DNA from 3 places in the Rhizobium acaciae genome. Region 1 is predicted to be linked to each of the others. Evidence: riboswitches for the same ligand, from Rfam matches in the RefSeq annotation. Region 1 holds a riboswitch; each other region holds the start of a gene.

Region 1 (2,257 bases):
GAATTGTATCCATCGCCTCTTGACCTCAATATTAGTCGAGGTTCTATAACCCTTGCTCCTGCAATCGTAAAGTCCAATCGCAACAAGGAGCGACGCATGAAAACACCCACCAGGCTGGCTGTCATCTACGGGAGCACGAGAGAGGGCCGCATCTGCGACCGGGTGGTCAAATGGCTGACGCAGGAACTCCTCCGCTTCCCGCAATTCGATATCGACATCATCGACCCACTGGATTTCGCACTGCCGACCAACCGTGACATAGCGCATCCTGAAATCGACAGGCTCGCCGGACGGCTTGGCATGGCCGACGCCTTCATCATCGTCACGCCGGAATACAATCACAGCTTCACCGCCTCGTTGAAGTCGATCATCGATTTCTTCTTCGAGCCCTGGCAGGGCAAGCCGGTCGCCTTCGTTTCCTATGGCGGCATATCCGGCGGCCTGCGCGCCGTCGAACAGCTGCGGCTGGTCTTTGCCGAACTCCACGCCGTCACCATCCGCGATTCGGTCAGCTTTGCCGCACCTTGGAACCGCTTCGATACGCAGGGAAGGCTCGACAATCCCGCCGATGCAATGCGTTTGCTCGATCGGATGATGGCGAGGCTGGAATGGTGGACACGGGCGCTCGTCACCGCCCGCAGCGATCGTCCCTATGCCGACATAGAGCGCCGCGCGTCTTTTCAGGAGCGCTAAGGACGCTCTATCACTTTGAATCTGCGTATGATCCTTTCCGAAAATCGATGCCGATTTTCGGGGTTATGCGCTAGCCGCCTGAGGCAGGAAGCTCCGGTTCCGTTCCCGGCAGGTACGGAACCATTGGGAACACCCGGGCAGATCCTCCGCCCGGGTGTTTTCCGCCACATCCGGTTCATTCCGACCGCACGGACGGGTTCGCAATTTTGCGGTTGCGGGGAGAAAACCGCGGTGATAGTTTCCGAGCAAATAACAGGGGAGCTCTGTATTGCCGGGGCTGAGATGTGAGGCGCAAGCCTCTGGACCCTTCAAAGCTGATCTGGGTAATGCCAGCGGAGCGAGGTTCAGATGTTCTCAGGCGCACAAGTGTCACTCTATCCGATGTCCGACAATTTCGTCGGCATCATTCTCGACGCCGTCACGGCGCTGGATCCCTATCGCGACCGGTTGCGCATCGAGGTCGATGACATCTCCACTCTGCTGGTCGGCCCGCCTGACATTCTCTTCGCCGCCATGCACGATCTTTTCGTCGCCGCCGCAAAAACCGGCGAGCATTGCGTATTATCCGCTGCCGTTTCACGCGGCTGCCCCGGCGAGCCCGACGACGCCATCTGCGGCGTCAACCCCTCCCTCGGCCAGGCGGAGCCGCTTGCCGAGCGTATAACAGCCGCACTTGCCGCCGTTGAAACCACCGCCGAAAGCGGACAGCCGACCGCTGCGCAATTCTCGCTCTACGTCATGGGAACCGGTACCCATATGGACGAGATCTATGGCTGCATCGACTTCCTGAAGCGCTCCGGCACCTTCGACCGCGCCAAGAATTTCTGCACCAGGCTCTCTGGCGACGCCGGCGCGGTCTTCGCCACCATTCGCGAGGCCTTCTTTCGCTTCGGCGACCCCGAGGGACATGTGACCCTCGACATCACGGTTTCCGCGAATAGCCCGACGAAAGCCTGAATCGAACGCTGATGACACCGCCATCACCATCGGAATCGCGCCTTGCCGCGCTCCGCACCGCTCTCTGCCGGGGCATACCCGCCCTGCTCGCCGGTTGCGCCTTCTTGGCGGCATGGGAACTCTATGCCGATCTTTCGGGCATAAAACCTTCTATCCTGCCGGCGCCTTCGCGCATCGTCGTCCAGGGCTGGCTGAACCGCGAGGCGCTGATATCAAATACCTGGCCGACGCTCGGCGCGACACTCGGTGGTTTCGCCCTGTCGCTTGCCTTCGCCTTCGCCGCCTCGATCCTCATGGATTTCGTGCCTTTCATGCGCCGGGCATTGCTGCCGATCTTCATCGCCAGCCAGACCCTGCCGCTGGTGGCGATCGCTCCCCTCGTCGTCCTCTGGTTCGGCTTCGGCCTGTTGCCGAAGATCCTGCTGGTGGCGCTCGTCACCTTCTTCCCGCTGCTCGTCGCCCTGCTGCAGGGCTATGAATCGACCGACCGCGACATTGCCGAGTTGCTGAATTCGATGAAAGCGAGCCGCTGGCGCATTTTCCGCCTGGCACGGCTTCCCTCCTCGCTGCCCTATTTCTTCGCCGGCCTGCGGATCTCGATCACCTA
Region 2 (2,257 bases), on a different contig from region 1:
CGCCCGCAAGAAACTTGCCCCCGACAAGGCGAACCACACCGTCGTCGCCGGTGTCGTCTGGCCCGCCAAGGCCTATCGCACCGATTTCGACGAGCAGACACTGGTGACGCCAGGCGGCGGTGGAACTCTGGCAGCAGATGGGACGGCGGCAGGCCCTGAGGATCTCGACGATCAGGCCTTCAAAGACGTGTTGAAGGATTTCGAGGATCTCTTCGGGCCGGATGGCGCCGCAACGGCCGAAAAGGCGCGGGCGGCAGCCGAAGCGCTCAATGAAACGACGTCGTTTTTCCTCGTCAAGAACGGCAATAAAGCACTCGGTTCTCCCGGAACGGATTCCGAACTCAACGCGGATTCAGCGCCGATTGCGCTCGCCACGGACGATGCCACCAGCGCCAAAATGCTGATGGAAGCTCTCATCGCGGCGCCGACATTTAACCTCGAAAGCTCCGTCGGCAAGGCTCAAGGGCTCGGGGATTTCGTCTCGGGCCTGATCTCCGGCCCGAGAGCGGCGGTGGCGCGGTTTTTGAACCAGCTGACCTATTACGAAATGAAGAAACGCGCCGGCATCGTCGGCGAGGCTTTGACGAAAAGCGTGCTGTCGAAGCTCGTGCTGCAGCAGCCGATCCGCCTGCATCTCGTCGGCCACAGCTTCGGCGCCCGGCTGGTCGCGGCAGCAGCCAACGGGCTCGCCCCGGTCCAGAAGCTGGAATTCTTCTCGCTCACCCTGCTGCAAGGAGCCTTCTCGCACAATGGCTTCGCGAAGGAGATCAAGCCGGGCCTTGCCGGCGCCTTTCCCGATGTCGTGGGCAAACCGACCGGCCCGATCTGCATCACCCACACCCACAACGATCTCGCCTGCACGCTCGCCTATGCGCTGGCGTCGCGCCTGTCGCGCGATATCGCCAAGAGCATCGGCGATGCCAACGACGAGTTCGGGGCGATGGGGGCGAACGGTCCGCAGCACCTGAAGGCGGGGCAGGCCGTCGAGGACGATACGGATGCCGTCTTCGCGCCGCAGGCCGGCAAGGTCAATACCTTCCTGGCGGACAAGTACATCATCAAGACGAGGGCGTCGGATGCCCATAACAATGTCGCCAACGAGGATGTCGGACGGCTGCTGGCAAAGATCGTCGGCTGATGGCCTTTCATAAAAAAACGCGCGGCGCTGTCAGTCGTGGAATTGTCATTTTCAGGATGACATCAGTCCTGTTCTCTGCGAAAAAGAGCGCGATGAGAGACAGGGGCGCCCGTCGACAGACGGGCTGAGAAGCACCCTTCGAACCTGAACCGGATAATGCCGGCGGAGGGAGTCGCTCGGGGCCGCGGCACCGTCCGCACGAACCGCCCCGTGCCCGCCCCCGCCTGAAAGGGGCCACATGCAGACCATGACCACACCAGGAGCGATGCTGAAGGCGATGCGCGAAAAGCCGCCGCTCGTTCAGTGCATCACCAATTATGTCGCCATGAATATCGCCGCGAATGTTCTGCTCGCCGCTGGCGCCTCGCCCGCCATGGTGCATGCGGCGGAAGAAGCCGGCGAATTCGCCGGGATCGCCAGTGCGCTGACCATCAATATCGGCACGCTGTCGACGCAATGGATCGACGGCATGCAGGCGGCGGCGAAGGCGGCGACATTAGCCGGCAAACCCTGGGTGCTCGATCCGGTCGCCCATTATGCGACGGCTTTCCGCCGCAACGCCGTCGCCGACCTCCTGGCACTGCGTCCGACCATCATCCGCGGCAACGCTTCCGAAATCATCGCGCTTGCCGGCGGAGAGAGCCGCGGCCAGGGGGTCGACAGCCGCGACCCGGTCGAACAGGCGGAAGGTTCGGCGCGATGGCTCGCTGAGCGTCAGCGGGCGGTCGTCGCCGTTACCGGCGCCGTCGATTTCGTCACCGACGGCGAGCGGGCCGTGCGCATCGAAGGCGGATCGGCCTTGATGCCGCAAGTCACAGCACTCGGCTGCTCGCTCACCTGCCTCGTCGGCGCCTTTGCCGCGACGGCACCTGAGGATATCTTCGGCGCGACGGTTGCGGCACTTGCAACCTTCGCCATCGCCGGCGAGGAGGCAGCACTTGGAGCGGCCGGCCCCGGCTCCTTCTCCTGGCGCTTCCTCGATGCGCTGGCCGCGCTCGACGCCGAAACGCTTGACGCCAGGGCAAGGATATCGGCCGCATGAAGGCTTTCGACCTTTCGCTCTACCTCGTCCTCGACCCCGATCTCTGCGCCGGGATCGGCATGGTCGAAACCGCGCGC
Region 3 (2,257 bases), on a different contig from region 1:
GATACGAACGCGGATTACCGACGTCCCCTCTGCGGATCGATCCGGGCGCTCCTGAACAGACAGGGGCTGCTCTCTTCATGCCCCCGACGGCTATCGAGCGGCCGTTCTTGTTGAGATTCGTCGGATCGTGGCCCGAACGAGCGCAATTCGGCTTGGCAAGGATGCTGACATCGACGGAGGCTCAATTCAATATTCTATTCAGCGATAGAATATTGAATTGTGGTGCATGGTTACTGACGAGCAGACGTCGCACGCGCCATTGGGCCGAAGACGGTGAGACGCTGAGCGGCCTTGCTGCCGACGCAGGCCGGATAGCCCTCAACGATGCGGAGATTGCCCGAAGCGAGATCGCGCTCACTCTGCTCGCAACGTCAACACCCGATCATCCTGCTTCTGCCCTCCGCCCCCTTGCTCGCCCATAGACTTGGACTTATGCGATCCGGCGCGATCGACCTTGCGGGCGCCTGTTCGGGCTTCCTCTATGCGCTCATGCTCGCCGACGGTTTCGTTCGCGCCTAAGGGCGTGCAGTGTTGGTGGTTGCGGCCAACATTCTTAGCCGCCGGATCAACCTCGCCGAGCGGGCGAGCGCGGTGCTGCTCCAAGACGTCGCAAAGAGTATTGCAGCATGCAGAAATCACCGCCGGCCAGATTGGCCGGTTCCTTCCGCACCAAGCCAATGCACGCATGTTCGGCGCCGTTTGCGACAATCTCGGCATCGATCCGGCAAGGACAGTCCGGACGATCGAATTTTCGGCAATTCCTCTGCCGCGACCATTCCGCTTTTGCTCTCTATCGCCAAGAACAAGCGGCAGTTTGCGGAGGGAGAGACGCTGCTGCTGACCGCTGCAGGTGCCGGTTTGACGGGTGGCGCCGTCGCCTACCGGATGTAGCGGGCAAGACGGTTCTGACATCCTTTGGCGATTGACGGTTGACGAAACGCCTTTTCGGGCACTAACCTACGTTCATTCACCAGGGGGGTCACGACAAGGGGCTGAGATACTGCTGAGCGATTTCGCGGCGCAGTGACCCGTTGAACCTGATCCAGTTCATACTGGCGTAGGGACGGTGCAAGCGCTGCTATGACTGGGATTCCGCGTGCGGATTCCTGTCAGCGTCTTTTCATCATTCCGGCTCTGATGACTGGGTCTCCAACCTTTGGAGCCTCATCCATGAATATTGCCGCAAAACATCTTACCCCGACTGTCACGACCGGCCCACTGCCGGCCTCCCGCAAGATTCATATCCCGGGCGAACTGCATCCGCAGATCCGCGTGCCGATGCGCGAGATTTCCGTTCATCCGACCTCCGGCGAACCGCCGGTGACCGTTTACGATTCCTCAGGTCCCTACACCGATCCCGCACATGTCGTGGCGATCGAGTCCGGCCTGCCGCGCCTGCGCGAAAGCTGGGTTCTCGCTCGCGGCGACGTCGAGGCCTATGAGGGTCGCATCGTCAGGCCGGAGGATAACGGCTTCATCTCCGGAAATCACCTGACGCCCGAATTCCCGATCCGCAACCAGCCCTTCAAGGCCAGAAACGGCAGGGCCGTTACCCAGCTTGCCTATGCGCGTGCTGGCATCGTCACAACGGAAATGGAGTTCGTCGCCATTCGCGAAAACCTCGGCCGTCAGGCGGCCAAGGAGGCTCTTATCCGCGACGGCGAAAGTTTTGGCGCCCATGTCCCGGATTTCGTCACACCGGAATTCGTGCGCCGGGAAGTCGCCGAAGGCCGGGCGATCATTCCCGCCAATATCAACCATCCGGAATCCGAGCCGATGATCATCGGCCGGAACTTCCTGGTGAAGATCAACGCCAATATCGGCAATTCGGCCGTCACGTCCTCCATGGCCGAGGAGGTCGAGAAGATGGTCTGGGCGGTCCGCTGGGGTGCCGACACGGTCATGGATCTTTCCACCGGCCGCAACATCTACAATATCCGCGAATGGATCATCCGCAATTCGCCGGTGCCGATCGGTACCGTGCCGCTCTATCAGGCGCTGGAAGAGGTGGGCGGCATTGCCGAGGACCTGACTTGGAAGGTCTATCGCGATACGCTGATCGAACAGGCCGAGCAGGGCGTCGACTATTTCACCATCCATGCGGGCGTGCGGCTTTCCTATATCCCGCTGACCGTCAATCGGGTTGCCGGCATCGTTTCCCGCGGCGGCTCGATCATGGCCAAGTGGTGTCTGCATCACCACAAAGAGAGTTTTCTCTACGAGCATTTCGAGGAGATCTGCGACATCGCCCGCGCCT

What was found. Region 1 has a riboswitch for thiamine pyrophosphate ahead of OLZ32_RS25165 (Ykof family thiamine-binding protein). Riboswitches for the same ligand answer to the same signal wherever they lie in the genome.
Region 2: another riboswitch for thiamine pyrophosphate. It lies ahead of thiM (hydroxyethylthiazole kinase); the one in region 1 lies ahead of OLZ32_RS25165 (Ykof family thiamine-binding protein).
Region 3: another riboswitch for thiamine pyrophosphate. It lies ahead of thiC (phosphomethylpyrimidine synthase ThiC); the one in region 1 lies ahead of OLZ32_RS25165 (Ykof family thiamine-binding protein).

Annotation. Positions count from the first base shown of each region.
Region 1 covers NZ_JAPCZO010000017.1:25,730-27,986, forward strand. The annotation lists gene soxR (redox-sensitive transcriptional activator SoxR) at 1-13, opposite strand, end outside; gene OLZ32_RS25160 (NADPH-dependent FMN reductase) at 97-693, shown strand; TPP riboswitch at 938-1,051, shown strand; gene OLZ32_RS25165 (Ykof family thiamine-binding protein) at 1,042-1,650, shown strand; gene OLZ32_RS25170 (ABC transporter permease) at 1,662-2,257, shown strand, end outside.
Region 2 covers NZ_JAPCZO010000002.1:83,745-86,001, reverse strand. The annotation lists gene OLZ32_RS04215 (hypothetical protein) at 1-1,138, shown strand, start outside; TPP riboswitch at 1,230-1,326, shown strand; gene thiM (hydroxyethylthiazole kinase) at 1,377-2,180, shown strand; gene thiE (thiamine phosphate synthase) at 2,177-2,257, shown strand, end outside.
Region 3 covers NZ_JAPCZO010000055.1:1,223-3,479, forward strand. The annotation lists gene OLZ32_RS38770 (DUF1059 domain-containing protein) at 1-55, shown strand, start outside; partial or broken gene OLZ32_RS38775 (3-oxoacyl-[acyl-carrier-protein] synthase III C-terminal domain-containing protein) at 249-891, shown strand; TPP riboswitch at 963-1,082, shown strand; gene thiC (phosphomethylpyrimidine synthase ThiC) at 1,171-2,257, shown strand, end outside.